DNA from 2 places in the Pantoea sp. X-Soil-ISGK-259 genome. Region 1 is predicted to be linked to the other one. Evidence: predicted binding sites of a transcription regulator. Region 1 holds the regulator's gene; the other holds the start of a gene.
The links. The regulator sigma-54, encoded in region 1, starts transcription at its own class of promoters, with help from an activator protein. The targets are predictions, from matches to a motif close to GTTGGCACANNTTTCGCTNT.

Region 1 (3,422 bases):
AGCAGAAAATGCAGGCTTACAGCCAGGGCCAGAACAAGCGCGTCACTACCGTCCTGGTGCCGTCGCAACTTCAGGATAAAGGTTCGTCCAACAGCGGAAAGAAGAGTAACTGATAGCTATGGCCACATTAATCGCAGAAAACCTGGCGAAGGCATATAAAGGCCGTCGCGTGGTAGAAGATGTCAGTCTGCAGGTAAAGTCCGGCGAGATTGTCGGCCTGCTGGGTCCGAACGGCGCCGGTAAGACCACCACCTTTTACATGGTGGTCGGTATTGTCCCGCGTGACGCTGGCCGTATCATTATTGATGATGAAGATATCAGTATCCTGCCGCTGCATGCCCGAGCGCGTCGTGGCATCGGCTATCTGCCGCAGGAGGCCTCCATTTTCCGTCGCCTCAGCGTCTACGATAACCTGATGGCGGTACTGCAGATTCGTGATGATCTGACAGAAGAGCAACGCCAGGATCGCGCCCGTGAGCTGATGGAAGAGTTTCACATCGAGCACCTGCGCGACAGCATGGGTCAGGCGCTGTCGGGTGGTGAGCGACGTCGTGTTGAGATCGCACGCGCACTGGCCGCTAATCCTAAATTTATCCTGCTGGATGAGCCTTTTGCCGGTGTTGACCCGATCTCCGTTATCGACATCAAGAAAATCATTGAGCATCTGCGTGACAGCGGCCTCGGCGTGCTGATTACCGACCATAACGTGCGTGAAACCTTAGCGGTCTGTGAGCGGGCTTATATTGTCAGCCAGGGACACCTGATTGCGCATGGCACACCCAATGAAATTCTTGCGGATGAGCAGGTTAAGCGGGTTTATTTGGGTGAAGAGTTCAGACTCTGATAAGGTGTCGTTAATACCGATGTTTACCTGGGAACTACCATCCTGTCTATGAAGCAAGGTCTACAACTCAGGTTCAGCCAACAGCTGGCAATGACTCCACAGTTGCAACAGGCGATTCGTCTGCTGCAACTCTCTACGCTTGAACTCCAGCAGGAGTTACAGCTTGCACTCGAAAGCAATCCGCTGCTTGAGCAGACTGATCTGCATGAAGAGATCGACTCCAGGGAATCGCCGGAGTCTGAGGCGCTGGATACACGCGAAGCGCTTGAGCAGAAAGAGATGCCCGATGAACTGCCGCTGGATGCCACCTGGGATGAGATCTACACGGCGGGCACGCCTTCCGGCACTGGCACCGATTATCAGGATGATGAGTTACCGGTTTATCAGGGTGAAACGACACAGTCACTGCAGGACTACCTCATGTGGCAGGTTGGATTGACGCCTTTCAGTGATACCGATCGCGCTATTGCCACCTCTATCGTCGATGCTATCGATGACACCGGATATCTCACCGTTTCGCTTGAGGAGATCCTGGACAGTATCGGCAACGATGATCTCGAAGTGGATGAAGTTGAGGCGGTGCTGAAACGCATCCAGCGTTTTGACCCAATGGGTGTTGGTGCGCGCGACCTGCGTGACTGTCTGCTGGTGCAGCTGTCGCAATATGCGCCCGACACACCGATGCTGGCAGAAGCACGCCTGATCGTCAGCGAGCATCTCGACCTGCTGGCCAATCACGATTTCCGTAGCCTGATGCGAGTGACGCGCCTCAAAGAGGATGTACTGAAAGAAGCGATGGTGCTGATTCAGTCGCTGGACCCGCGTCCGGGTCAGTCGATCAATACCAGCGAGCCAGAATATGTCATTCCCGATGTCCTGGTGCGTAAAGTTGGCAGTCGCTGGACGGTTGAACTCAATGCCGACAGCTTGCCACGCCTCAAGATCAATCAGCACTATGCGGCAATGGGCAGTTCAGCGCGCAACGACAGCGACAGTCAGTTTATCCGCAGTAATCTGCAGGAAGCCCGCTGGCTGATTAAGAGTCTGGAAAGCCGCAATGATACGCTGCTGAAAGTAACGCGCTGCATTGTTGAGCAACAGCAGGCGTTTTTCGAGCAGGGTGAAGAATTTATGCGTCCGATGGTGCTGGCAGATATCGCCCAGGCTGTTGAGATGCATGAATCGACCATTTCTCGCGTGACTACGCAGAAGTATCTGCACAGTCCCCGTGGCATTTTTGAACTAAAGTACTTTTTCTCCAGTCATGTGAATACGGAAGGTGGAGGCGAAGCCTCCTCAACCGCGATTCGTGCGCTGGTGAAAAAATTAATTTCGGCGGAAAATCCAGCCAAACCCTTGAGCGACAGTAAACTGACCTCAATGTTATCTGATCAGGGGATTATGGTGGCACGGCGTACCGTCGCCAAATATCGTGAGTCTTTATCCATCCCGCCATCGAACCAGCGTAAACAACTGGTTTGAAAGAAATGAGAAGGAAGACCTATGCAGCTGAACCTGACCGGGCAACATGTTGAAATCACACCGCCTCTGCGTGAGTTCGTCAACGGGAAATTTGCCAAACTGGAACACTATTTTGAACATATCAATCAGGTCTATATTGTCCTGAAAGTTGAGAAAGTCACTCAGGTGGCTGATGCAACACTTCACGTGAATGGTGGCGAGCTGCACGCTACATCGGAAGCGGAAGATATGTATGCGGCAATTGATGGGCTGATCGACAAGCTGGCCCGTCAGCTGACCAAACACAAAGATAAACTGAAAAAACACTAATCTTCACGCTAGCAACGCGCGCCTGGCGCGCAGAGCCGACAGGATGGGGCGGATAATCCGCCCCGTTTTGTCATCTGAGCAGGCGCAGCTTGTCTCAGAGGTAATGACGCGCTGGCGGCGAATGGCCTGGTGAACACGCAAGTGAAATGATAATGAACAACGATCTTACACTGGAATTGAGCACAGTGCTTTCGCCAGACTGCACCCGCAGCGGCGTACACTGCCAGAGCAAAAAACGTGCGCTGGAAATCATCAGCGAACTGGCCGCTAAGCAGCTCAACCTGCCGCACCAGACGCTTTTCGAAGCGATCCTGACCCGCGAACGCATGGGCAGTACCGGTATTGGCAATGGGATTGCGATCCCTCACGGCAAGCTGGAAGAGGATACGCTGCGCGCGGTTGGGGTCTTTATCAGCCTCGAACAGCCGATTGCATTTGATGCCGTCGACAACCAGCCGGTCGATCTGTTGTTTGCTTTACTGGTCCCGGCCGACCAGTGCAAAACACACCTGCACACCCTGTCACTGGTGGCGAAACGTCTGGCAGATAAAACGGTCTGCCGTCGTCTGCGCGCTGCCCAAAGTGATGAAGAGCTCTACGCCATTATTACGGAAATCCAGACAGAGCAGTAACACGTCTTTACCGGCCAGGTGCCGGTTTTAAAACGGGAGAAAAGGTCATGGTGCTGATGATCGTTAGCGGTCGTTCAGGCTCGGGGAAGTCAGTGGCGCTCCGTGCGCTGGAAGATATGGGGTTCTACTGTGTTGATAACCTGCCGGTCGTGCTA
Region 2 (3,422 bases), 3.6 Mb from region 1:
GATGCGTCTCTTCGATATCCAGCGTAACGTTCTCGAATGGCTCTTGTTTACGGCCATCGATCTCGCGGAAGATAACTTTCGGACGGGATACCGCCAGTTCGAAACCTTCACGACGCATGTTTTCGATCAGAACTGACAGGTGAAGCTCACCACGACCTGACACGCGGAACGCATCAGAATCTTCGGTTTCTTCAACGCGCAGAGCCACGTTGTGAACCAGTTCTTTGTTCAGACGCTCAAGGATCTGACGTGAAGTCACGTACTTACCTTCTTTACCGCAGAACGGTGAGGTGTTGACGTTAAAGAACATGGTTACGGTTGGCTCATCAACGCTCAGTGCTGGCAGCGCCTGCACATTCTGTGGATCACAGATGGTGTCAGAGATGTTCAGCTCGCCCAGACCGGTGATAGCAATGATATCGCCCGCTTCAGCCAGATCGCTGTCGATACGCTCAAGACCCAGGTGAGTCAGGACTTTACCGACTTTACCGTTACGGGTTTTGCCTTCGCTATCAACGATAGTGACTTGCTGGTTCGGCTTAACTTTACCGCGCTTGATGCGGCCAATGCCGATCACGCCCAGGTAGTTGTTGTAGTCCAGCTGAGAGATCTGCATCTGCAGTGGCGCATCAGCCTCAACCTGCGGAGGCGCAACGTGGTCAACGATTGCCTGATACAGCGGGGTCATATCGTCAGCCATGTCGGTGTGCTCAAGACCCGCGATACCATTCAGCGCAGAGGCGAAAATGATAGGGAAGTCGAGCTGCTCGTCAGTCGCATCCAGGTTAACGAACAGGTCAAATACCTGATCCACAACCCAATCCGGACGCGCACCAGGGCGATCTACTTTGTTGATAACCACAATCGGCTTCAGACCATGCGCGAACGCTTTTTTGGTCACGAAGCGGGTTTGCGGCATAGGGCCATCCATCGCATCTACAACCAGCAGCACCGAGTCCACCATGGACATGACGCGCTCAACTTCACCACCGAAGTCGGCGTGTCCTGGGGTATCAACGATGTTGATACGGTAGTCATTCCACTTAATGGCGGTGTTTTTTGCGAGGATGGTAATCCCACGCTCTTTCTCCAAATCATTGGAGTCCATCACGCGCTCTGTTGCTTCGGTACGGGCATCAAAAGTACCGGATTGTTGCAGCAGTTTGTCAACCAGGGTGGTCTTTCCATGGTCAACGTGCGCGATGATGGCGATGTTACGCAAATTTTCGATCACAGCTTTGCCTCAGGCATTAGAAATAGCGCGTTATTGTACACTGATTAAGCGGAAGACTGAACACCATCACACTTTTCACTGAAAGTTTATTAGATAGGTGCAAATTTGCCCTGTTCCCGGTGCAGAAAATGCACTAAGTTGGTCTTATGCACCAAAATAGTGCTAATAAATCGTCACAAAGCACCACTTTAGTGCACAAGGACCATCCTGGTGCAGGTGCTTTATGACAAAAAGGTGCATCACAAGGCGATTTAAGCAGCATCAGAAAAGTTGGCACAGAATTCGCTTTATCTAAATCAAGCGTAATCGCCAGTCAGATGTCGGTTGAAGAGCGTGCCGGAAGCGGGTAGTCAGGGAGTTGTTTTCCCGCTGCGAATTCCGGAAAAGACGTTTCCTCGCCATGTAGATAATGAAAGACCATTTCCAGGAGAGTTGAGTATGTCCGCTGAACACGTTCTCTCGATGATGAACGAGCATGAAGTTAAGTTTGTTGACCTGCGTTTTACCGATACCAAAGGTAAAGAACAGCACGTTACTATCCCTGCTCACCAGGTTAACGCTGACTTCTTCGAAGAAGGCAAAATGTTCGATGGTTCGTCTATTGGCGGCTGGAAAGGCATTAACGAATCAGACATGGTGCTGATGCCTGACGCTACCACGGCAGTCATGGATCCTTTCTTCGAAGATTCTACGCTCATTATCCGTTGTGACATCCTTGAGCCAGGCACTATGCAGGGCTACGACCGCGATCCACGTTCTATCGCAAAACGCGCTGAAGATTACCTGCGCTCTTCCGGCATCGCGGATACCGTGCTGTTTGGACCAGAACCAGAATTCTTCCTGTTCGATGACATCCGTTTCGGTTCATCGACTTCCGGTTCACATGTGGCTATCGACGATATCGAAGCGGCATGGAACACCGGTAAAGAGTACGAAGGCGGTAACAAAGGTCACCGTCCAGGTCTGAAAGGCGGCTACTTCCCGGTTCCACCAGTCGACTCATCACAGGACATCCGTTCTGCCATGTGTCTGACCATGGAGCAGATGGGCCTGGTTGTTGAAGCGCATCACCACGAAGTGGCGACTGCGGGTCAGAACGAAGTGGCTACCCGCTTCAATACCATGACCAAAAAAGCTGACGAAATTCAGATCTACAAATATGTCGTCCATAACGTTGCTCATGCTTACGGCAAAACCGCGACCTTTATGCCGAAGCCAATGTTTGGCGACAACGGTTCAGGCATGCACTGCCATATGTCACTCTCTAAAGGTGGCCAGAACCTGTTTGCCGGCGATAAGTACGGCGGCCTGTCTGAAATGGCGCTGTTCTACATCGGGGGCATCATCAAGCACGCTAAAGCAATTAACGCACTGGCGAACCCGACCACGAACTCTTACAAGCGTCTGGTTCCGGGTTATGAAGCACCGGTTATGCTGGCTTACTCTGCCCGTAACCGTTCAGCGTCAATCCGTATTCCGGTGGTTGCCAGCCCGAAAGCCCGTCGTATCGAAGCGCGCTTCCCGGACCCAGCGGCTAACCCATACCTGGCGTTCACCGCACTGCTGATGGCTGGCCTGGATGGCATCATCAACAAAATCCATCCTGGTGATGCGATGGACAAGAACCTGTATGACCTGCCACCGGAAGAAGAAGCTGAGATTCCAAAAGTTGCGGGCTCTCTGGAAGAAGCGCTGAATTCACTGAACGAAGATCGCGAGTTCCTGACCCGCGGCGGTGTATTCACTGACGAATCGATCGATGCTTACATCGAACTGCGTAAAGCTGAGATGGATCGCGTTCGCATGACGCCACACCCGGTTGAGTTCGAGCTTTACTACAGCGTTTAACTGGTCAAACGATTTTGTTGCCGTGGAAACTTTTAGCCCATCTTCGGATGGGCTTTTTTCTCCGCGAATTTACCGTTCATTCGCCCTCCTTACGGCTTTAAGACTAAAATGCACCTGATTGGTGCAGAGGTACGTTTTATGGCAACTGGCTCTCTGCCCGATGCAGGGCAGATTCTCAATGCTTTAATCAACAGTATTTTGTTGGTGGATAACGATCTGGTTATCCATTACGCCAACCCGGCGGCGCAGCAATTACTGGCGCAAAGCTCACGCAAGCTGTTCGGCACGCCGTTACCGGAATTAACCGGCTACTTTTCGCTGAATATTGAGGTGATGCGCG

Region 2: a site for sigma-54 is predicted at 1,504-1,523, ahead of glnA (glutamate--ammonia ligase). Genes of this name have one in related genera too.

What each region holds. Positions count from the first base shown of each region.
Region 1 covers NZ_AP035986.1:425,782-429,203, reverse strand. The annotation lists gene lptA (lipopolysaccharide ABC transporter substrate-binding protein LptA) at 1-113, shown strand, start outside; gene lptB (LPS export ABC transporter ATP-binding protein) at 119-844, shown strand; gene rpoN (RNA polymerase factor sigma-54) at 893-2,326, shown strand; gene hpf (ribosome hibernation promoting factor) at 2,348-2,635, shown strand; gene ptsN (PTS IIA-like nitrogen regulatory protein PtsN) at 2,788-3,267, shown strand; gene rapZ (RNase adapter RapZ) at 3,315-3,422, shown strand, end outside.
Region 2 covers NZ_AP035986.1:3,981,504-3,984,925, forward strand. The annotation lists gene typA (ribosome-dependent GTPase TypA) at 1-1,234, opposite strand, end outside; gene glnA (glutamate--ammonia ligase) at 1,673-3,082, shown strand; gene glnL (nitrogen regulation protein NR(II)) at 3,221-3,422, shown strand, end outside.